One region of the Brenneria sp. L4-2C genome, then DNA from elsewhere that is predicted to be linked to it. Evidence: predicted binding sites of a transcription regulator. Region 1 holds the regulator's gene; each other region holds the start of a gene.
The links. The regulator CRP, encoded in region 1, controls carbon source genes, mostly activating them, when cyclic AMP is high. The targets are predictions, from matches to a motif close to ATGTGANNNNNNTCACAT.
Positions count from the first base shown of each region.

Region 2: the regulator CRP is predicted to act here: its motif matches at 4,153-4,170, upstream of ABRZ26_RS11505 (PTS sugar transporter subunit IIB).
Region 3: the regulator CRP is predicted to act here: its motif matches at 1,322-1,339, upstream of ABRZ26_RS19450 (GntP family permease).
Region 4: the regulator CRP is predicted to act here: its motif matches at 1,756-1,773, upstream of yrbN (protein YrbN).

Region 1 covers NZ_JBEIAC010000026.1:21,471-27,469, forward strand. The annotation lists gene cysG (siroheme synthase CysG) at 1-922, opposite strand, end outside; gene ppiA (peptidylprolyl isomerase A) at 1,428-1,997, shown strand; gene crp (cAMP-activated global transcriptional regulator CRP) at 2,169-2,801, opposite strand; gene ABRZ26_RS22730 (OsmC family protein) at 3,121-3,528, shown strand; gene ABRZ26_RS22735 (phosphoribulokinase) at 3,594-4,463, opposite strand; gene ABRZ26_RS22740 (YheU family protein) at 4,688-4,924, opposite strand; gene ABRZ26_RS22745 (LysE family translocator) at 5,130-5,732, shown strand; gene ABRZ26_RS22750 (ABC transporter ATP-binding protein) at 5,783-5,999, opposite strand, start outside.
Region 2 covers NZ_JBEIAC010000006.1:139,772-145,770, reverse strand. The annotation lists gene ABRZ26_RS11520 (reverse transcriptase domain-containing protein) at 713-1,882, shown strand; partial or broken gene ABRZ26_RS11515 (IS3 family transposase) at 1,951-2,884, shown strand; gene ABRZ26_RS11510 (DeoR/GlpR family DNA-binding transcription regulator) at 3,168-3,947, opposite strand; gene ABRZ26_RS11505 (PTS sugar transporter subunit IIB) at 4,404-4,733, shown strand; gene ABRZ26_RS11500 (PTS sugar transporter subunit IIC) at 4,751-5,999, shown strand, end outside.
Region 3 covers NZ_JBEIAC010000017.1:31,287-37,285, forward strand. The annotation lists gene gntR (gluconate operon transcriptional repressor GntR) at 1-780, shown strand, start outside; gene ABRZ26_RS19445 (gluconokinase) at 802-1,320, opposite strand; gene ABRZ26_RS19450 (GntP family permease) at 1,475-2,851, shown strand; gene ABRZ26_RS19455 (YhgN family NAAT transporter) at 2,897-3,490, opposite strand; gene asd (aspartate-semialdehyde dehydrogenase) at 3,835-4,938, shown strand; gene nikR (nickel-responsive transcriptional regulator NikR) at 5,046-5,444, shown strand; gene ABRZ26_RS19470 (class I SAM-dependent methyltransferase) at 5,626-5,999, shown strand, end outside.
Region 4 covers NZ_JBEIAC010000005.1:148,213-154,211, forward strand. The annotation lists gene pnp (polyribonucleotide nucleotidyltransferase) at 1-674, shown strand, start outside; gene nlpI (lipoprotein NlpI) at 792-1,676, shown strand; gene yrbN (protein YrbN) at 1,786-1,857, shown strand; gene ABRZ26_RS10215 (DEAD/DEAH family ATP-dependent RNA helicase) at 1,847-3,703, shown strand; gene ABRZ26_RS10220 (phosphoethanolamine transferase CptA) at 4,005-5,717, shown strand; gene ABRZ26_RS10225 (luciferase-like monooxygenase) at 5,756-5,999, opposite strand, start outside.

The DNA.
Region 1 (5,999 bases):
CGAATATGAACGGATCGCCGCCTTTCAAGCGTACAACCCGTTTTCCCGCCAGCGCTTTTTCCTGCAATAGCTGATTAATCTGTTCCTGGGGAATGCAGTGATGCCCCAACTGTTTACCGACAAAAATACGCTCGGCATCGCGCCTGATCAGGTTAAGCACGCCTTGCGACACCAGACGATCGTAAACCACGATATCGGCCTGTTGCAGTTTCTGTAAGCCTTTCAGCGTTAACAGACCGGCATCGCCAGGACCGGCGCCCACCAGCGTCACTTCGCCTCTGTCATCGAGCGGTTCGGAGAACAACTGCTCGGTGAGCTGCTGGACGCTGGCGGTATCGTTATTGGCCAGCGATTGCATCAGCCGATCGTGGATAAACAGTTTTTCCCAGAAACGCCGGCGGGTATCCGATTTTCTGAAGCGGTTTTGCACGCGTTGACGCAGTTTCCCGGCAAAGGCGGCCAACTGACCCAGATGCAGCGGCAGGAGGCTTTCCAGTTTTTCACGCAATATCCGCGCCAGTACCGGCGCGCTTCCTCCGGACGATACGGCGACCATCAGGGGAGAACGGTCAATAATGGAAGGCATAATGAAGCTGGCGCTCTGAACGTCATCCACGCTGTTGCAGAAAATCTGTTGCTGACTGGCGTAGTCGTAAACTTGTTGATTGGTTTCACGATCGTCAGTGGCGGCAATCACCAGCCATGTGCCGGTTAACAGTTTGGGATCAAAGGAACCCTGCGCCAGCGTCACCCGCTTTTGGTCCTGCCAGCGGATAAATTTCTCGTTGAAACTGATGGCGTTCACCGTAAGAATGGCGCCGGCATCCAATAATAACCTGGCTTTACGTTCGGCCACTTCTCCACCGCCCACCAATAAACAAGGCTTATCGCGTAACTGACAGAATATTGGCAGGAAATCCATGTGGTGCCTCTTGGTAAATTTAGGTTGATAAAACCGCCTGCCGTCGGGACGGAATACGGAGGAGCGATGTCGATGGTGATAGTTTATCCGCCGTCAGCGATGGATAAGGTTTCAGTGACACACTGCCGTTGTTAACCTGGATGTCCTCATCTGCGGCGGGTGGGGACTCATTTTGCAGGCCGCGACCATCATATAGGCGAAATTGCTGTTTTTTCAATGGGCTGGTGACCAATAATTCACTGGACGTTGGTATCGGTATCCCAGCATGGCCGCGGATTGAACCGAAAGGCGTTCTATTATTCGAAATACCTGTTCAGGCGACATCACCGGCAGACATGCCGCTTCTTTCTCATGCGATAAGGTCGGCATAACGCCGCACGGTATTTAACAATGGGTTACGGTATGCCGGCCATACGTAAAAAAAAGTAAATGGGTGGCGCTAAGGAGTGCGGATACATACAATCACTACGCTTTCTGTAGTCGATTTCTTCAAAAAGGAATTCTCATGCTCAAACGTACTCTGGTTGCGGCGGCAGCCTTTATATCACTCACTGCTTTTTCTCCAGCGTTTGCTGCTTCCGGCACCACGCATGTTTTACTGACCACATCGGCAGGAAATATTGAACTGGCGTTGGATAATCAAAAAGCACCGGTTTCGGTGAAGAATTTTGTCGAGTACGTTAATAGCGGTTTTTATAACGGGACGACGTTTCATCGGGTTATCCCCGGCTTCATGATTCAAGGGGGCGGTTTCACCAGCGATATGAAGCAGAAAGCGACCAACGCTGCGATCGTTAACGAAGCGGATAATGGGTTACGCAATCTGCGCGGCACTATTTCGATGGCGCGTACGGCGGAAAAAGACAGCGCCACCAGTCAATTCTTTATCAACGTGGCAGACAATGCGTTTCTCGATCACGGTCAGCGCGATTTCGGCTATGCGGTGTTCGGCAAGGTAGTCAAAGGCATGGAGGTGGCGGATAAAATTGCCCAGGTGCAGACTGAAAACGTCGGCCCGTATCAAAATGTGCCCGCCAAACCGATTGTAATCCAGTCAGCGAAAGTCCTGCCCTGATTGGATTCCCGAACCAGCCTCCCTTCTCATATTGAGCGGATTTGATAAATTCGCTCAATTGAATTGGGATTGTTTATTTTTGAATAATAATATTATCGTTGATAAATATATCGGATAAAAAAAAGCGTGAGATTTTCTCACGCTTTTTTGTCGTCGGGTAATTATTGTGGTTTAGCGAGTGCCGTAAACCACAATGGTTTTACCATGTGCGGAGATCAAATTTTGGTCTTCTAACATTTTAAGTATCCGCCCTACGGTCTCGCGTGAACAGCCGACAATCTGGCCGATTTCCTGACGCGTGATTTTTATTTGCATGCCGTCCGGGTGGGTCATGGCATCCGGTTGTTTCGCCAGGTTCAACAAGGTCTGAGCAATACGCCCCGTTACGTCGAGGAAAGCCAAATTGCCGACTTTTTCTGAAGTCACTTGCAGTCTGCTGGCCATCTGAGCCGACAGGCGCATCAGGATATCGGGGTTAACCTGGATCAGTTGTCGGAATTTTTTATAAGAAATTTCAGCAACTTCACACGCTGTTTTCGCCCGCACCCAGGCGCTGCGCTCCTGACCTTCCTCAAACAGGCCGAGTTCGCCGATAAAATCGCCCTGATTCAGATAAGAAAGAATCATTTCCTTGCCTTCTTCATCTTTGATCAGCACGGCGACGGAGCCTTTCACGATGTAGTAAAGCGTCTCTGCTTTTTCACCTTGGTGAATAAGCGTACTCTTCGATGGGTACTTGTGGATATGGCAATGAGAAAGGAACCATTCAAGAGTCGGGTCTGTTTGCGGTTTGCCGAGAACCATTCGATATCATCCTCTGTTGTCAGTCACTGCGCAATTCACAGGGCTCAGAGTTCCCTGTACGGCGTATTTACTGTTAAAAGTTCAAATTCAGTGTAGGCAGAACGACGTCAGGGAATATACTGGAGCCTTTATTTGGCGACGTCATCATCTCCCCGGCATCTGAGTTTGTCCAGAATAAGGCAGATACTGTTCTTGTTTTTAACACAGCTTGAAGGACGTGTCTTGTGTTGTCTCACTTCAGCATGATAAAGCTCTGGTTATCAGATGATTTTGTACAGTAACGATATAAATTTTCAAAAATTTTTTAGCGGAGGGTACCATGCAGGCTCGAGTGAAGTGGGTTGAAGGCTTAACATTCCTTGGCGAATCATCTTCCGGACATCAGATTTTAATGGATGGAAATTCGGGGGATAAAGCGCCAAGTCCAATGGAAATGGTATTGATGTCGGTGGGCGGATGCAGCGCGATTGATGTGGTGTCCATATTGCAAAAAGGGCGCAACGATGTTGCCGACTGCGAGGTTAAACTCACGTCGCAGCGGAAAGCGGAGGCGCCGCGTCTGTTTACCCATATCAACCTGCATTTTATCGTCTCCGGCAAAGGGTTGACCGAGAAAGCCGTAGAACGCGCGGTCGCGCTGTCTGCGGAGCGCTATTGCTCCGTGGCGCTGATGCTGGCTAAAGCGGTAGAGGTGACCCACAGCCATGAGGTCCGGGAATTGGCATAACCGCGTTGAACCGGAGCAGGCACGGTAGCGACCTGGTTTCTGCCGCCGTGCTTTTTTTCGAGCGACTATTCGATTTTCTTCCCTTCCAGCAAACGCTGAACCAATGGCGCCATAATTAATTCCATCGCCAGACCCATCTTCCCGCCCGGCACGACCAGCGTGTTGATATGGGAAATAAACGATCCCTGCAACATCGCCAGCAGATAGGGATAATCAATATTGTCCAGCCCCTGAAAATGGATCACCACAAAGCTCTCGTCCAGCGAAGGGATGGATTTGGCCGCGAAGGGGTTGGAGGTGTCCACGGTGGGAACCCGCTGGAAGTTGATATGGGTTCGTGAAAACTGCGGCGTAATGTAAGAGATGTAATCATCCATCGAACGGACGACCGAATCCATGACCGCTTCGCGCGAGTGGCCGCGTTCATTCACATCACGGATCAGTTTTTGAATCCATTCCAGGTTGACGATAGGCACCACGCCGACCAGTAAGTCGACATGCTGCGCCACGTTGTGCTGGTCGGTCACCACGCCGCCGTGCAGTCCTTCATAAAACAGCACGTCGGTCGGTTCGGGCATGGGTTCCCACGGCGTGAATGTACCGGGTACCTGATTGTAGGGAATGGCTTCATCATAGGTATGAAGATATTTACGCGTTTTCCCTCGTCCGTGCCGACCATATTCGATGAAGGATTGCTCCAGCAGGCTGAAATCATTGGCCTCCGGGCCGAAATAGCTGATATGACGGCCAAGATCTCGCGCCTTGCGAATTTCCATATCCATTTCCGGCCGGGTATAACGGTGAAAGCTATCGCCTTCAAGCTGGGCGGGGCGCATGTTCAGTTGATGAAAGATCTTGTGAAAGGCCAGACTGGTTGTTGTGGTTCCCGCGCCGCTGGAGCCGGTCACGGCAATAATCGGATGCTTATGCGACATAAGACGATTTACTCCGTCATGGTGGCGAATACGCCATCAAAAAAGAAAAGGTATCAGACGGGGCCGACCTCCGCGACGAACTCCGCCGGGATCTGTCGCTCTGCCGCCCGGCGGTTCATCTCGGTCTGGCTGCGATAGGGAATGTCGTCAACCTCAGGCTGTTTTCATCGTTGTTAGCATGGTCCGTAATACAGATACATCTTCTTTTAGTGCTTTGCCAGCGCTTAGTGAGGGGGATGCCCGCCCGCATTAAACTGACGGCGCGGCATGATGTTAATTGTTTCATGCAACTCAGACCATACCAGCACGACCTCGCCTGATTCCAACTGCCGGCGCACATCAGCGACTTTCTGTTGCAGCGTCCGTTCTTGCTCGCCGTAATCCGTTCCTTCCCGGAGAACGAAAGATTCGATGAGATTTTCCAGTGTTTCGGGTTCGAGTTGTTGCCAGGGAATAATCACGATTGTTTGTCCAGAAATTGAGTAAGCCAGGCTGGAATGCGCTTCTCAAGCCGGGCGGAAAGCGTCATACGTAATATGAATAAAAATATTGGTATCCGAACTTGTGCGATTAATATCACACTGTTAGCTTCAATGCTGCCGCTTAACAATGCATTCGTGACCAACTATACCGCAAAAACGCTTCAGGGTGAGGGGCACCCGTTACATGGAACTGAGCTTGTTTCTGTCGATGTTAGGTTTTCTCTGGGTTGCCGCCATTACGCCAGGCCCGAACAATATGTTGCTGACCACGTCCGGCGCCAATTTTGGTTTTTTCCGCTCTTTGTGGTTGATGATTGGCATCATGTTTGGCATGCAGAGCATTTTATTGCTGGTGGCATTTGGCGTAGGCAGCCTGATCCTCATCTATCCCTCTTTGCATTTCATGCTGAAAGTGCTTGGCAGCTTGTATCTGCTTTGGCTGGCGTGGAAAGTCGCCACCGCCGCCTACGAAAAGCTGGAAACCCTGGACGCGCCGCCGCGGCCGATTCGGTTTTATCAAGGGTGGCTGCTGCAATTCCTCAATCCCAAAGCCTGGCTGATGGCGTTGGGGGCGGTAGCCAGCTTTAGCCTGCCGGGGAGGGAATATCATCACTCGGTGGCGGCGATAAGTCTTGGCATCGTACTGGTGAATCTGGTCGCCGGCGCGATATGGCTCGGATTCGGCACTCTGATCGGCCGTTTGTTGCGCAGTAAAAAAGCCTGGATTATCTTCAACGTCTCGATGGGATTGCTGACGGCCGCCTGTGTCTTGCTGATTTGGCATTAGTCATTCGGCGCGGACCGATAATCTGCCTATCGGTCCGCGCCAGAGAAAGGCTAAGACGAGAGCTGCTGATTCATTTGCTCTAGCTGTTCCTGCGCCTCAAGCCACGCCATTTCAGTTTCTTCCAAATCCGTTTTCGCCTTTATCTGCTGCTGTAGGCAGTCCGTGAGTTCGGCTTTACGGCTGATATCGTAAAGCCCGGTATCCGCCAGCCTGGCCTCAACGGCTTCCAGCGCCGCGCCCAGTTTTTCCATCTGCTGTTCGAGCCGG
Region 2 (5,999 bases), on a different contig from region 1:
TACGAAAATGCAAGACTAAGCCCGGAGGCGATAAACCCATCGGGTTGTTAATTGGCGACGGCGAAGCCGATTTGTTACCGAAGTGCGACAGGGGGTAACTTCCTTTCACTATTGGTGCTGCCGATCAATAAGGTGTTATTGATCTACAGAACCCATTGGAGGCTATTACAGCGGGCGGCCTATAGTCGGATTGAACACTGCGCCGCCGCCCAGCACCTGGGAACCTCAATGGCCGCGTCCACATGCGCATTCTATAATATGTCTTCACCACACCGGCTCCGGCCGGTTTTTTTGTGGTGTGCCGGGCATGCTCAGCAGCTAGGGGGTGAAAGTCCCCTGTCCAGCTTGATGGTGGCGAAGGACTAGCGAAGCGCAAGGGCGTCGTCGTGAGGCGGGGTCTGAAGGAAGCGTGGAGCAAAACCATGACCTGACGAACAGAAACCCGATACAAGACCTACCCGGCTGGCGGAGCAAGCCAATGATTGCAAAGACCATAACCATCAAGAGCCGGGGTGGTAGATTGGGCAGGTGTGTGGCGAAAGCGGCAGAGCTTACCCCGGGAGGCCTGTCCAGCGTTCTGCATTCAGAACTGGGTGCATCGCAAGGTGCGCTGACCTGCGGACAGGAGTCAGCAGAGGGCATAGTAGGACAAGGTTGTCTGAAGGCCCGAACGGTAATGAGTGACGAGTATCAGCAGAGGTTCTGACCGGTCATGCAGCAGAAAACGCATTGCGCCCCTATAGCGGAAGGACGGGGTGAGGCCCCGGAAGGTCGTTGTCAGGGGGCTGAAACCGTGCAGGCACCGACGAATGGAGAAAGTCCGCCGTCAACCGCATGGCTGATGGAAGCCATCTGTGAACCCGTCAATCTCAGGCAAGCCCTGAAAAGAGTAAAGGCCAATAAAGGCGCGGCAGGTGTAGACGGTATGAGCGCAAGCGAACTGCCGGACTATCTGAAGCATCACTGGCTGGAGCTGAAAGCGCAACTGCTGTCCGGCAGTTACCGCCCATCCCCTGTGAGAAGAGTCTCCATCCCGAAACCCGGCGGCGGCGAACGCCTGCTGGGTATTCCGGCGGTGGTGGATCGCTTTGTCCAGCAGGCGACGATGCAGGTGTTGCAGAGGCAGTGGGACAGCATGTTCTCTGAGCACAGTTACGGGTTCCTGAAAGCAGGCGTGATGGAAGCAGAGCTGGTAATGCCGATGACGGAAGGGACGCCGCAGGGTGGACTGCTGTCGCCGTTGTTATCGAATCTGCTGCTGGACGACTTCGACAGGGAACTGGAGAAACGCGGGCTGAAGTTCGCTCGTTACGCAGATGACTGCAACATCTACGTGAAAAGTGAACGGGCAGGTAACCGTGTGATGGCGGGGCTGACGCGCTGGCTGAGCCGGAAGCTGAAGCTGAAGGTCAACGCGAAGAAGAGTGCGGTAGCGCGCCCTGACACGCGTAAGTTCCTGGGCTATAGCTTCAGAACGGGCAGGAAGGTGTGGTGCGTGGTGTCGCCGGAGTCGGTAAAGCGGTTCAAAACGCGGGTAAGGGCGCTGACGGGGCGTAACACGGGAAGGAGTCTGGAGCAGCTAATCCGGCCGTTGAAGCGATACCTGACGGGATGGAAAAGCTACTACGGTCTGAACCAGTGGCCGTCGCTGATGCGCCCGCTAAACATGTGGATAAGGAGCAGGCTACGCTGCGTCCTGTGGAAACAGTGGAAAACAAGCCGCAGGCGCTTCGAAGAGTTACGTGTTCGCGGAATAGGGAAAGAGCTTGCGGTGCAGACGGTGGGAAGCTGCCACAGTCTCTGGCGAATAAGCTGTAGTCCGGGGCTGAATATGGCATTACCAAACAGTCTGTTCCTGAAACTGGGCCTGCCGGAGTTATAGTCAGGTGACGATAAACTGAACTGCCCCGGAAATCCTGGAGACTAAACTTTTTGAGAGAGGTAAACAGGATGACCAAAAATATGCGTTTTTCCCCTGAGGTCCGTCAGCGGGCCGTCCGTATGGTTCTGGAAAGTCAGAGCGAATACCATTAATTATGGGCAGCCTTCAACTCCATTGCCCCAAAGATTGGCTGCTCGCCGGAGATGCTCCGCACCTGGATTCGCCATCATCTGGAGAAACGCAGCCTGCGTCACTAGCGCGATGAGCGACTGAAGGTGGATATACGGCGGGTGTACGATGAAAACCACAGTGTATATGGAGTACGCAAAGTTTGGCGCCAGTTGCGTCAGGAGGGTATCAGCGTGGCCAGATGCACGATCACTAGGCTGATGAAGGTCATGGAGCTTGCTGGTGTGCGCCGGGGTAAAAAAGTGCGCACCATGGTTAGCCGGAAAGACGTTGCCGCAGGTGACCGGGTGAACTGCCAGTTCGTGGTAGAACGGCCGGAGTAGGTGTGGGTGGCTGATTTTACCTACATGTGCACCCGGCAGAGCTTTGCATACGTGGCCTTCATTATCGACGTGTTCGCCGGTAGTATGGGGTTCGTCGTCGATGGAAACGACGTTCGTGCTGGACGCCCTGGCGCAGGTGTTGTGGTTCAGATGCCCCTGCGGTGGCACTATCCATCACAGTGATAAAGGCTCCCAGCATGTGTCGCTGGCGTACACGCATCGGTTTAAGTATGCAGAATTTCTGGTATCGACCAGCAGCACGGGTGACTCATACGACAACGCGATGGCAGAAAGCATCAACGGACTTTATAAAGCGGAGGTGATCTATCGTAAGAGCTGGAAAAACCGCGCCAAAGTGGAGTTAGCCACGCTGGCGTGGGTGGACTGGTATAACAACAGACGATTACTGGAACGACTGGGTCATATCACGCAGGCAGAAGCAGAACAGGCATATTACGCTTCCATCGGAAACGGTGATCTGGCAGCCTGAGTTCAAAGACAAAATACTCTCCCGGAAAACCGGGGTGATTCAGTAACCAATCCTGCATACGATAATTTTAGTGATTTTTTTTAAAACATGATATTGAGCTAGACATCATTCATGAATTGTGAAATGCAAGCCCTATGCCACTGGCTTATATTCCTTAAAAAGGAATATAAGCTGAATTAAAAAAGTCACAATCAGAAATGCTCACGTTTATTGTAGAGACATTCAGTGTAACAATTATTATCCGGATTTTTTGAATTGGGTTGCTCAAAAAATTTAGGGAGTTTCAGTTATACTTATCTATGTCAACAGTTTTCTCGTTCACCACAATCAGTTCCACATCATTCGCTTCAATAAGTTTTAGTATGTTTTGTGGGGGGAGTTTATCTGTAATAATATGGTCAATGTCCGACCAGGTGCATGACTGATACATCAGTTGAGTGTTGAATTTGCTAAATGAGGTAATGCAGATAACCTTTTTTGACTGTTTCGCCATGGCTACTTTTTGCAGTGCATCAAGTTCCGTATCTGTTGTTATTCCTGCTTCAGATAATGCGCTGACGCCAATAAAAGCTTTGTCAGCATGGTATCTTTTAATTTGCTCTATGGTTGTATTGCCTAATATAGCATGAGAGTAATCATCAAATCCCCCTCCCAATATGGATATGCTGATCCCTTTTTTTCCAATAATCTCACTTAGTACTTCAATAGAGTTTGTAATAACACATACCGATGAGGGTAATTGGCGAGCAAGGGCCACAGATGTGGTGCCGGCATCAATGAAAATGATATCTTTATCATTAATGTTTTTTGCAGCCCAAGCTGAAAGTAGTGCTTTTTCAGGGCTACACTGTGTACGTTTAACATAAGGGTATTCAACACGTTTTTCTGCCAGAATAGCGCCGCCACGGATGCGCATAATATGCGGGAGTTGAGCAAGTTTAACTAAATCCCGGCGAGCGGAATCAGACGAAATATTATATTGCTGGCAGATGTAATCAAGAGTCACTTTTCCCTGCATTTTGATTAGCTCTTCTAACTCGATTAACCGTTCTTCTTGTGTCATTAACATATTCCATTCTTTTTATATGTAAGGATAGCCGATTGATATTATCTGATAACGTTGTCTGCGTACATGGACGATTGGTAGGCCGGATACTTGTGTTCTCAATGTAGCCTTCCATTCATTCACTTAAAAACACTTAACAATGCACCTGTGTATAGTTAAAAAACAACTTATTGCGAAATAAATTAAGTGAATACTTAATTTTATGTGATTTTTATCACAAATAAGTAATGAATTGTAAGTGCTCCATCTTTTTTGCGTATCTTATCACGGAATCCCCTTGTCCGTGCTGCCAGTATGCAAATGTCATACAGATGCATGTAACCCGAGAGGACATACACGATTTACCAGATACTCTGGTGTACAGGGGAATCCCACCGGTTCATCTAATGTGTCGTGGTTGAAATAGATCGCCTTTGTCACTTACTTATCTTTCTATAAAAAGAGGGCTGAACGATGAACAAAATTTTCCTGTGTTGTGCGGCTGGTATGTCGACAAGTATCGTCGTAAATAAAATGAAACAAGTTGCCAGTTCTAAATGTATTGAGGCGGAAATTATTGCCGTGGCGATGGAAGAATTTGAATCGACCATTCCACATTTTGATTGTTGTCTGTTAGGACCACAAATTAAATATAAGTTTGAGGAATTTAAAATCATTGCGCAGCGTGAAGGTAAACCTATCGCCATTATCAGCAATATGGATTACGGCATGCTCAAAGGCGAAAAAATCCTTGATGATGCACTGAAACTGATCCGCGACGCTAAAACCAACCCAGTGCAATAATTTTACAGGGTATTATTATGTCGAACGCATTTTTTAATTTTATTGAAAATAAAATCACGCCCGTTGCCGCTATCGCCGGAACACAACGCCATATAATGGCGGTGCGCGATGGTTTTATTGGCGCTATGCCCTTTATGATCGTTGGCTCTTTTTTACTTATTTTTGCTTTTCCGCCTTTTTCGCCGGATACCTCGTTCTTTATTGGTAAGCTGTGGTTATCCGTTGCCCAAGAGTATTTTAACGAAATCATGACCCCCTACCACATGACGATGGGGATCATGGCCTGCTATATCAGTGCGGGGATAGCTTATAACCTGGCGCAAACCTACAAGCAGGATACTTTTTCCTGCGCAATGCTCTCCCTGATGACCTTTCTCCTGATCTCGTCGCCCTATAAAGAGGGTTCACTCCCCGCGGCCTTCCTCGGCGGATCGGGGATTTTTACCGCGATTCTGGTGGGAGTATTCTGCGTCGAACTGGTCCGCATCCTGAAGGTATATAACATCGGTATTAAGTTGCCAGAACAGGTGCCGGATAAAATTCGCCACTCCTTTAATCTGCTAATCCCGGCGATTGTTATTATTTGCACGATTTATCCGTTGAACGTGGTGCTACAGCATCAGTTTGGCATGCTGTTGCCGGAGATCATCATGACTGCCTTCACCCCGCTGATTTCGGCGGCGGACTCCTTACCGGCGGTTCTGATTGCGGTCTTACTCTGCCAGGTATTGTGGTTCTCAGGCATCAACGGTGGGGCGATTGTCGTCGGCATTCTGCAACCGTTCTATCTGATCAACCTCGGACTGAACCAGACGGCGCTAGCCAACGGTTTGCCTATTCCGCACATTTTCGCTGAAGCATTCTGGGCTTTCTTCATCAATCTCGGTGGCTCAGGTGCCACCCTGGCGCTGGTTCTTCTCTACATGCGCAGTAAAGCGGTGCACCTTCGTGCTATTGGTAAGCTGTCGGTGGTGCCGGTCTGCTTCAACATCAACGAACCGGTCATCTTTGGGAGCCCGGTGGTGATGAACCCCGTGCTCTTTATCCCCTTCATTATCGCCCCGGTGGTGAACGCCGTCATCGCCTGGTTTGCCACCACCAGCGGCCTTATTGCCAAAGTGATCTCGCTAGTTCCCTGGACCACGCCCGCTCCGGTTGGCGCAGCATGGGGGGCTGGTTGGGTCATGAACAACACACTGTTAGTTGTGGCGTTGATTGTTATCGACATATTTATCTACCTGCCTTTCTTCAAAATTTACGAAAAGC
Region 3 (5,999 bases), on a different contig from region 1:
TTGACCAATCAGGTGTTTGCGGAAGTGCTGCGCGGCATTGAACGCGTCACCGATGCTCACGGGTATCAAACCATGCTGGCTCACTACGGTTATCATCCCGAAAAGGAAGAGCAGCGGCTGATGTCGCTGTTGGCTTATAACATCGACGGTCTGATTCTGGCCGAGCGTTTTCATACCGATCGCACCCGGCAGATGATTGATGTCGCGGGTATTCCCGTGGTGGAACTGATGGATTCGGTTTCTCCCTGTCTGGATATGGCGGTGGGGTTTGATAATTTCGAGGCGGCCCGGCAAATGACCCTGCATATGGTTTCGCTGGGATACCGCCATGTCGTTTATCTGGGCGCGCGGCAGGATGAGCGTACCATCACAAAATGTCGCGGTTATGAGCAGGCCATGCGGGATCGCCAACTGGCGAGCCACAGCGTGATGAGCGATTTGCCCTCATCCTATTCGCTGGGCGGCGAATTGCTGCGGCAGGCGCAGACCGAGTATCCGCAGGTCGATAGCGTTTTTTGTACTAACGACGACCTGGCCGTCGGCGCGATGTTTGAGTGCCTGCGCCAGGGATTGCGCGTGCCGCAGGATATGGGGATCGTGGGCTTTCATGGTCACGACATCGGTCAGACGACGGTGCCGAAGCTGGCCAGCGTGCTGACTCCCCGCGAGCGCATGGGACAAATCGGCGCGGAACGCCTGCTGCAACGCTTGCGGGGCGAACATGTTGAACCCGCCATGGTCGATGTGGGATTCACGCTGCTGGATGGCGGCAGCATTTAACGGCGGCCCCGCCACGGAATGTCACGCCTGCCGACGGCCGCGCAGCGCCTCGACGCAGCGGTTGACCACCTCCTCCATACTGCCGTCGATGTCGACCGTCAGCACGTCGGGTTCGTCGACGCCCGGCTCTTCCAGCGCGTCAAACTGGCTTTTTAGCAGCTCGGTCGGCATGAAATGTCCCGCCCGGGCTGTGTGCCGCGCCAGGATAAGATCAAAGCCGCCTTTGAGATAGAGAAAGGTCATTCCTTCATTATCGCGGCGTAAGCGCTCGCGGTAGCGTTTCTTCAATGCCGAACAGACGATGATGCCGGTTTCGTTTTTGTGATACAGACTGTAGGCGGCGTCGTTCAGGCGTTCCAGCCAGGGCGCGCGGTCTTCATCATTCAACGGCGTACCGCCGGCCATTTTCTGAATATTGGCGCGCGGATGCAGATCGTCGCCGTCAATGAACTTCGCATGCAGCGCCTGGGCAAGCCTGACGCCTACCGATGATTTCCCACTACCTGAGACGCCCATAAGAATAATGCTCTGGCCTGGCATAATTTGATCTCCATCCCAAAATGTAAATTAAATGAAACATATCAGTATCCGATCTTAACATGTTACCGATATCATGTTACCGGTATCAAATGGCGCTGTGACCTATCTCACAAACAATCAATCCCCCTGTCGGGGGATTGAAAGGATAATAAACATGACAGAAATTACATCTGCTTATAGTGCCGGCGTGCTGTTGCTGATTGCGGTAGGCGCAGTGGCCTTGTTACTCGTGCTGGTTATGCGTTTTAAAGTCCATGCCTTTCTGGCGCTGGTATTAGTCAGCCTGTTAACCGCGCTGGTAACAAAAACGCCTTATGAAAATATCGTCCCTACGTTACTGAGCGGCTTCGGCGGTACGCTGGCGTCGGTCGCCTTGCTGGTCGGTCTGGGGGCGATGATCGGACGTTTGCTGGAGATCACCGGCGGCGCCAATGTGTTGGCGGATACGCTGATCAATAAATTCGGTGAGCATCGGGCGCCGTTTGCGTTGGGTATCGCCTCATTGTTGTTCGGTTTCCCCATCTTTTTCGATGCCGGCCTGGTCGTTATGCTGCCGATCATCTTCAGCGTGGCGAAGCGTTTTGGCGGTTCAACCCTGAAGTACGCGCTGCCCGCAGCCGGGGCATTTGCGGTCATGCATGCGTTACTGCCGCCTCATCCGGGGCCGGTCGCCGCCAGCGAACTGCTTGGCGCCAATATTGGTCTGCTGGTGATCGTCGGTCTGATTATCGCCTTTCCAACCTGGTATCTGGGGAGCTATCTGTTCGGTCTGTGGGCGGGCAAGAAGTTCCATGTACCGCTGCCTTCCACCTTTCTGGAAGAGGTCAAGGCCGATGAACAACATACGCCGCCCTCGTTTTCAGTGGTATTGAGCGTGCTGTTGCTGCCGCTGGTATTGATCTTTCTCGATACCGGACTGAATACGCTGACGGTCATGGGGGTGATCACCGGCGACAACGCGGTGGTGCAGTTCCTGCGGATGTTGGGGAAAACCCCGGTGGCGCTGCTGATCACCGTGCTGTTTTCCCTGATCATGTTCAGCGGACAGCGCAGCCGCAAGCATCTTAATAATGTGTGTGACGGCGCGTTAGGCCCGGTATGCTCCATTATTCTGGTGACCGGCGCCGGCGGTATGTTCGGCGGCGTCTTGCGCGCCAGCGGTATCGGTACGGCGTTGGCCGATATGCTGGCTGATAACGGAATGCCGGTGATTGTCGCCGCGTTCGTGGTCTCCGCCGCGTTACGTATCGCCCAGGGGTCGGCCACCGTGGCGTTGACGACCACGGCGGCGCTGATGGCGCCGGCGGTGGCGGCGACCACCGGGCTAAGTCAGTTCGATCTGTGCTTCATCGTCATCGCCATCGCCGGCGGCGCGACGGTGCTGTCGCACGTGAACGACTCCGGCTTCTGGCTGGTCGGGCGTTTCCTGGAAATGGATGAGAAAACCACGCTGAAAACCTGGACGGTGATGGAAACGCTGATCGGCACCATTGCCTTCCTGTTGGCCGCGCTAGGCAGTATTTTCCTCTGATGATCCGACGGCGTGGCGGTAAGGTATGCCGCCACGGCCGTTGTTTCACAGCCGCATATACGCCCGCACGCCGTCCAGAAACATCTGCGTCGACAGCATCACCAGAATCAACCCCATCAATTTTTCCAGCGCGTTGACCCCTTTCTCGCCTAACAAGCGTAAAAACAGATTCGACATCAACAGGATAACGAAGGAAACCGACCAGGCGATAAAGAGCGCCAGCGTCAGGTGCGGCAGTTGATCGGGATATTGATGGGACAGCAGCATCAGCGTCGCCAGAATCGACGGGCCGGACACCAGCGGGATCGCCAGCGGCACCAGAAAGGGCTCTTCCCCGGCGGGCAGGCCGGTGCTGCCGCCTTCCCGCGAGGGAAAGATCATGCGGATGGCGATCAGGAACAGTATGATGCCGCCGGAGATCGAGACCGTTTCGGTGCGCAGATTAAGAAAGGCGAGGATCCGCTCGCCGGCGAAAAGAAAGATCAGCATCAGCCCCAGCGCGATAAGCATTTCCCGAATCAGCACCACGCGTCGGCGTTTAGGATCCAGGTGTTTCAGCACCGACATGAAAATAGGCAGATTGCCGAGCGGGTCCATAATTAACAGCAACAGCACGGTTGCCGAGATCATTTCCGTCATTTCAGCGTCTTGCTCCTGAGCGTCAAAGTGGTACATCATCCTGCATAAGAAACGATGATATTAGAATGGCTGCTGAAAAACGTCATATTATCGAATAAATTCACTTGCGACTTTATGTACATTTTGTATGGTGGAAAGTCGTTATACCCCTCATCTTTCAAGTTGCAGGTGTGTCGGCTGCCAATCACCCGCACTGATGTCTGCGCGCGGAGTTCGCTCGCTTGCCGCCTGCCCGCAACGCCCAGAGGGTGGTGGGTCTACTCTCTTAATGTATTTGCTATCAATTACTACACTAAGACAGCAGTCAGGATTCTTTTTGTTACTCCCAAGGTAGGACAGTTACCATGAAAAATGTTGGTTTTGTTGGCTGGCGCGGTATGGTCGGCTCGGTTCTCATGCAGCGTATGGTCGAAGAACGCGACTTCGACGGGATCCGCCCGGTATTCTTTTCCACTTCTCAGCACGGTGAACCGGCGCCCACGTTGGGAGGCCAGCAAGGCGTATTACAGGACGCTTACAGCCTGGAAGCGCTGCGGGCGCTGGATATCATCGTCACCTGCCAGGGCGGCGATTATACCAATGAGGTCTATCCGAAGCTGCGGGCAAGCGGCTGGCAGGGCTATTGGATTGACGCCGCCTCTTCCCTGCGCATGCAGGATGACGCCATTATTATTCTTGATCCGGTCAACCATGATGTGATCAGGCAGGGGTTGGATAAAGGCATCAAAACCTTTGTCGGCGGCAACTGCACCGTCAGCCTGATGCTGATGTCGCTGGGCGGCTTGTTCGCCAACGATCTGGTGGACTGGGTTGCGGTTTCCACCTATCAGGCGGCTTCCGGCGGCGGCGCGCGTCATATGCGCGAACTGCTGGTGCAGATGGGCCTGTTGCATGGCGAAGTGGCGAAAGAACTTCAGGATCCCGCCTCAGCCATTCTGGATATCGAACGCAAAGTGACCGCATTGACCCGCAGCGGCACGTTGCCGACCGACAATTTCGGCGCGCCTTTGGCCGGCAGTCTGATTCCGTGGATCGACAAACAGCTGGATAACGGCCAGAGCCGCGAAGAGTGGAAAGGTCAGGCGGAAACCAACAAGATCCTCGGCACCCGCCGCGCGATCCCGGTTGACGGTCTGTGCGTTCGCGTCGGCGCGCTGCGCTGTCACAGCCAGTCCTTTACCATCAAGTTGAAAAAAGATGTGGCGGTGCCGGAGATTGAACAAATGCTGGCGACCCATAATGATTGGGTGAAAGTGGTGCCGAACGATCGCGAGATCACGATGCGCGAGCTGACGCCAGCGGCGGTGACCGGTACGTTGTCCACCCCGGTCGGCCGGTTGCGCAAACTGAATATGGGGCCGGAATATCTGTCCGCCTTTACGGTGGGCGACCAGCTGCTGTGGGGCGCCGCCGAACCGCTGCGTCGTATGCTGCGTATTCTGCTGTAATCCTTCCTGCGATTTGGCGCGGCGCTGTTCAGGCGCTGCGCTAGGCCGTATTTGCGTATATAATTTCCCACAAACTTACCCTATTTTACTGCTCTGCGAGGCTGACGGTGCAAAGACTGACGATTTCAATGGATGATCAACTGGCGCAGAACTTTGACGAACTGATGCAGCGCAAAGGGTATGCCAATCGTTCCGAAGCGTTTCGCGATATGCTGCGCCGCGAGCTGGGCGAAATGACGCTGGCGACGGATAAAAACGGCGCGTGCGTGGCGGTACTGAGCTACGTCTACGATCATCACGAGCGCCAGCTTTCCAGTCGGTTGGCCGATATGCAGCATGATCATCACGATTTAACGGTCTCCACCATGCATACGCATCTGAGCCATGAAGAGTGCGTGGAAACCATTATTCTGCGCGGCACGGCGTCACAGGTTGAACGTTTTGCCGAGTCCGTGATGGCGCAAACCGGCGTCCGCCACGGACGGTTGAATCTTATTCCGTTGTGACGTCTTCAATGCCGCATCGCCGGCGCAGACGGCAAGTAAAACGCCAACCCCTTGCCGGCTGAAGTTAAGCCAGATCAAGAAAGTATGATTTTTTTTATAAAGTTCATACTCTGCGGTTAAATCAGCCAATCCTATCTGTTATAAGTCGAACATAAAAAAATCGATAACAGGACAACCCCGCGTGAGCCAACTCCTTGTCGACGATGAAAATCGCGAGCTATTGCATGACGTGCAGCGCTACTGGACGACCCGGGCCGCCGGCTACAGTCAACTGAACGCCGCCGAATTAGCCAATGCCAAGCGCGCCGCCTGGCTGAAGAAAATCAACGAATACGCCCCGGACAAACCGGTATTGAAGGTGCTGGATATCGGCAGCGGGCCGGGGTTCTTTGCCGTCGCGCTGGCGCTGGCGGGGCATCAGGTAACGGCGGTCGATATCACGCAGGCGATGCTGGATCAGGCGCGCGGCAACGCGGCGCGCTACGGCGCCGAGATAAACTTCGTGTTATCGGATGTGCATTCATTGCCGTTTGCGGATAACCGCTTCGACCTGAT
Region 4 (5,999 bases), on a different contig from region 1:
ATGAAGATCATCTGGGCGATATGGACTTTAAAGTAGCCGGTAGCCGCGAAGGCATCACCGCGTTGCAGATGGATATTAAAATCGAAGGTATCACCCGCGAAATCATGCAGGTTGCCTTGAATCAGGCCAAGGGCGCCCGTCTGCACATTCTGGGCGTGATGGAACAGGCTATCAGCACGCCGCGCGGCGATATTTCCGAATTTGCCCCGCGTATCCACACCATCAAGATCAGTACTGATAAGATTAAAGACGTTATCGGTAAAGGCGGTTCGGTTATCCGTGCGTTGACGGAAGAAACCGGCACCACCATCGAGATCGAAGATGACGGTACGGTGAAGATTGCTTCTACCGACGGCGAGAAAGCCAAACACGCGATTCGCCGTATCGAAGAGATTACGGCTGAAATCGAAGTGGGCCGTATCTATCAAGGTAAAGTCACGCGTATCGTTGACTTTGGCGCTTTCGTCGCCATCGGCGGCGGTAAAGAAGGTCTGGTGCATATTTCTCAAATCGCCGACAAGCGCGTTGAAAAAGTGACCGACTACCTGCAAATGGGTCAGGAAGTACCGGTCAAGGTACTGGAAGTCGACCGCCAGGGCCGCGTACGTTTAAGCATTAAAGAAGCAAATGCTCAACCTCAGGAAGCGGCAGTCGCGCCTTCTGAGGGAGAATAACTGTTAAAAACAGTAGTACGGCTCCTTTAAGGAGCCGTGATCGTAAGGAGCGGACGTCCTTACATTGAGCAAACCGGGACAGGATGTTCATCCAATGTTTGTCTTCGGGAGTGGGAAATGAAGCCTTTCTTGCGCTGGTGTTATGTTGCGACAGCTCTTATGCTGGCAGGATGCAGCAACACGGATTGGCGTAAAGACGCAGTGTTGGCAATTCCATTACAGCCTACTTTACAGCAGGAAGTGATTCTGGCGCGCATGGAACAAATTCTTGCCAGCCGGGCACTCACCGATGATGAGCGAGCACAGCTATTATATGAGCGTGGAGTGCTGTATGATAGTTTAGGGTTGCGAGCATTAGCGCGAAATGATTTTTCACAAGCGTTATCGATCCGCCCTGATATGCCGGAAGTTTTTAACTATCTGGGTATTTACTTAACGCAGGCAGGCAATTTTGATGCTGCCTATGAAGCGTTTGATTCTGTACTAGAGCTTGATCCAACTTACAATTACGCGCGTTTAAACCGGGGCATCGCTTTGTACTATGGCGGTCGTTACCTGTTAGCGCAGGATGATCTGCTGGCGTTTTATCGAGACGATCCAAATGATCCTTTCCGTTCGTTGTGGCTGTACCTTGCGGAGCGAGAAATCAATCCGGAGACGGCCAAAGTAGCGTTGCAGAAACGCTATGACGGGGCGCAGAAAGGGCCGTGGGGATGGAATATTGTCGAATTCTACCTGGACGGTATCAGCGAAAAAGTGCTGATGAGCCGTTTGCAGGAAGAGGCTACGGATAACACTTCGCTCGCTGAGCATCTCAGTGAAACTGACTTCTATTTAGGTAAGCACTACCTAAGTCTGGGGGACAAGAACACCGCTTTGGCGCTGTTCAAGCTGACGGTTGCCAACAACGTTCACAATTTTGTTGAGCACCGCTATGCATTGTTGGAATTGGCGCTATTGGGCCAAGAGCAAGACGACCTATCAGAATCGGACCAGCAATAGCTGACGAACAATACTATCGCCTTAAAACTACGGTTGTCACCTTAGCGGGTGAGGGCTTTTTTGTTCGCTTTTTAATCCAATTTGAGCCGGTTCACACTTTTCAATGAAAATGACTGAAAATTTTCTCGACGAGTTATGTAGACTGGCCGCCATTTATGAGGCACGTGTACATGACTACTGAGCTTGAAACCTCTTTTGCTGATCTGGGGCTGTCCGCCCCCATTATTAATGCCCTTACCGATTTGGGCTACGAAAAACCATCGCCGATTCAGGCGGAGTGTATTCCTCATTTATTGAGTGGTCGCGATGTGCTGGGGATGGCGCAGACCGGTAGTGGTAAAACAGCGGCATTTGCGCTGCCATTACTGAACAATCTCAAACCCGAATTAAAAGCGCCGCAGATGCTGGTGCTGGCGCCAACGCGCGAATTGGCTGTACAGGTTGCCGAAGCCTGTAATGATTTTGCTAAACATTTGCACGGCGTGAACGTGGTTGCTCTGTACGGCGGCCAGCGTTACGACGTCCAGCTGCGCGCTTTGCGCGGCGGCGCGCAGATCGTGGTCGGTACGCCGGGACGTTTGCTGGACCACCTGAAGCGCGGCACGTTGGACTTGTCCAACCTGAGCGGACTGGTGCTGGATGAAGCCGATGAAATGTTGCGTATGGGCTTTATTGAAGATGTGGAAAACATCATGGCGCAGATCCCGGCGGAACATCAGACCGCGCTGTTTTCCGCGACGATGCCGGAAGCCATTCGTCGCATTACGCGTCGCTTCATGAAAGATCCGCAGGAAGTGCGCATTCAGTCCAGCATCACCACTCGCCCGGATATCAGTCAGAGCTACTGGACTGTCCACGGCCTGCGTAAAAATGAAGCGCTGGTGCGTTTCCTGGAAGCGGAAGATTTTGATGCGGCGATTATTTTCGTCCGTACTAAAAATGCCACGCTGGAAGTGGCCGAAGCGCTGGAACGCAGCGGTTACAACAGCGCGGCATTAAACGGCGACATGAACCAGGCTTTGCGCGAACAAACGCTGGAGCGTCTGAAAGATGGCCGTCTGGATATTCTGATCGCCACCGATGTGGCTGCCCGTGGTCTGGACGTTGATCGTATCAGCCTGGTGGTTAACTACGATATTCCGATGGATGCCGAGTCTTACGTCCACCGCATCGGTCGTACTGGTCGCGCCGGTCGCGCCGGTCGCGCATTACTGTTTGTTGAAAACCGTGAGCGTCGTCTGCTGCGTAACGTCGAACGCACCATGAAGCTGACCATTCCTGAAGTCGAACTGCCGAATGCTGAACTGCTGGGACAACGCCGTCTGGCGAAGTTTGCCGCCAAAGTTCAACAGCAGCTGGAAAGCAGCGATCTGGATATGTACCGTGCGCTGTTGTCCAAATTGCAGCCTGAAGAAGAGCTGGATATCGAAACTCTGGCTGCGGCGTTGCTGAAAATGGCGCAGGGCGAACGTCCGCTGATTCTGCCGCCGGATCCGGTCTTCGATCGTCGTCCGCGTCGTGAATTCCGCGATCGTGACGATGCGCGCGGCGATCGTCGTCGTGATGGCGAGCGTCCGCAGCGTCGCGAGCGCCGGGATGTGGGTGATATGGAACTGTATCGTATTGAAGTCGGACGCGACGACGGCGTGGAAGTTCGCCATATCGTTGGCGCTATTGCCAACGAAGGCGATATCAGCAGCCGCTATATCGGCAATATCAAGCTGTTTGCTTCCCACTCAACGATCGAGTTGCCGAAAGGCATGCCGGGTGATTTGCTCTCTCACTTTACCCGCACCCGTATCCTGAACAAACCGATGAACATGCAGTTGCTGGGCGATGCCAAACCGCATGACCGCGGGAATGGCGAACGCCGTGGCGGTCGCCCTGCCGGCGATCGTCCCGCCAGCGCGCCGCGTCGTTCCTATAGTAACGGCGAACGCCGTGACGGGAATGCTGCCGGCGAGCGTCGCGGAGGACGTAGCTTCAACCGTGATGCGGCGCCGCGTCGTCGTCCTGCGGATGCCTAAGCGTATTACATCGAAAAAGACATTATTTGACTGTTAACAGTTAACAGCATAAGATTTTTCGACATAAGACGGCCCTTTCGAGGGCCGTTTTTTTTGTCGAGAGCACGGATAAAACGCTTATTTTTTCAAGTCGAGGTTTGCTTAACGATATTACGTCGTATTGATTATCAGGCAGCCTAATGATAACGCGCGGTTACTCTCTAATAAAAAATCGATGATCAAAAAACAGATGTTTTCTGAAAGGCTCATATGGCGAGGCTTGTGGGAATTTTAATTAATTTAAGTGTTTGGAATAAAATAAATGTCTGATTTTTTAATGAAAAAGCGCTTCAGTTGGGGCGCGTTGGGATGGCTTTTACTGTTTTTCTGGTATTTTTCCGCGGTATTGCAACTATCAATTTTATTGAGCGGCCACAGCGGGTTTAATGGATTAAGAGACGCGCTGATTTACAGTTTATTTTGGCTTGTCCCGGTATTTATTTTCCCGCGTCAAACCCGAATCATTACGGCAGTCCTGGGCATTGTACTTTGGGCCTCTTCCGTGGTGGCTCTCGGGTATTATTCGATTTATAAACAGGAATTCTCGCAAAGTATACTGTTCGTGATGTTCGAATCGAATACGACGGAAGCCGGCGAGTATATGAGCCAGTACTTTAGCCTGAAAGTGGTTGGCGTATTGCTGGTTTATACCGTAGCGGCATTTTTCTTATGGACAAAGGTGCGGCCGGTTTATTTGCCCATCGGGCGTCGCGCTGTCGCCATCCTGGTGATTATTACCGCGCTTTTTGGCATTCCCGCCTATAAAAATATCATTGTTGAGAAAGGGTCTTTGCAAGATACCGTCAGCTATCTGGCCGATAGAATGGCGACCACGGCGCCCTGGCAATTTATGAGCAGCTATATGGAATACCGCCAGCAATTAAACAGCATGGAAGCGATGTTGCAGCAAAACGCGGCGCTGCCGCCGCTGGCCAATCTCAAAGACGCCAATGGCGATACGCCGCGCACGCTGGTGCTGGTGATCGGTGAGTCAACCACCAGCAGCCGCATGAGCCTGTATGGTTATCCGCGTCCGACGACGCCTCGTCTGGATGCGTTAAGCCAGTCCGATCCGAATCTGGTGGTATTTAAAGATGTGGTGACCTCTCGGCCTTACACCATTGAAATTCTGCAACAGGCGCTCACTTTTGCCGACGAGCAGAACCCGGAGGTGTATCTGACCAAACCCTCGCTGATGAATTTGATGAAGCAGGCGGGCTATAAAACATTCTGGATCACCAATCAGCAAACGATGACCAAACGGAATACCATGCTAACGGTATTTTCCCAGCAAACGGATAAGCAATTTTATCTGAACAACCAGCGGACGCAGAGCGCCCGGCAGTACGATGATGTGGTGTTGCCGCCGTTTGAGGAAGTGATGGCCGATCCGGCGCAGAAGAAATTCATTGTCGTTCATTTATTGGGAACGCATATGAACTACAAATACCGCTATCCGGAAGATTTTGACCGGTTCAACGACCGTACCGGCGTGCCTTCCGGGGTTAGTGATAAAGACGTGGATGTCTACAATCACTATGACAATGCGCAATTGTACAATGATTACATCGTCAGCAGCCTGATTAACACTTTCGCGCAACATAAACCCAATGGCTTTTTGCTGTACTTCTCCGACCATGGCGAAGATGTTTATGAAACGCCGCCGCATAATATCCTGGGACGTAATGAGGCCGCCCCGACCCGAGCGATGTATACCATTCCCTTTATGGTGTGGATGTCGCCGGAATGGCGGGCAAGCCATAGCCTCGACTATACGCCCTATATCGCACGCAAATACAGCAACGCCCATTTGATTCATACCTGGTCTGATCTGGCGGGGTTAAGCTATAACTTTTATGAACCCTCCAAGAGTCTGGTAAACCCGGCGTTCAAACAAACCGAACGTTGGATCGGCAATCCTTATGATAAAAAGGCACTGCGTCCGTTCGATGATTTGCCGACGACGGTGAAATAACATCGATAGCGGGGATGCTTTCCAGCATCCCCGCCTGTTTATGCTTCCTGCAACGATTGCCGCAGGCTTATCGCGATCTCAAAGGATCGCAGTCGGGCCTGATGATCAAAAATCTGTCCGTTAATCATCACTTCATTCACCTGCGTTTCGCGTAACAAACTCTGTAAGCCATGCCTGACTTTCGTGCGGTCGCCGACGATGGATAAGCGTAATGTTTGCTCTACGCCAAACTGCTCCGCCGGCGACCAGACGGCATCCATATCCTCTACCGGCGCGGGCAGC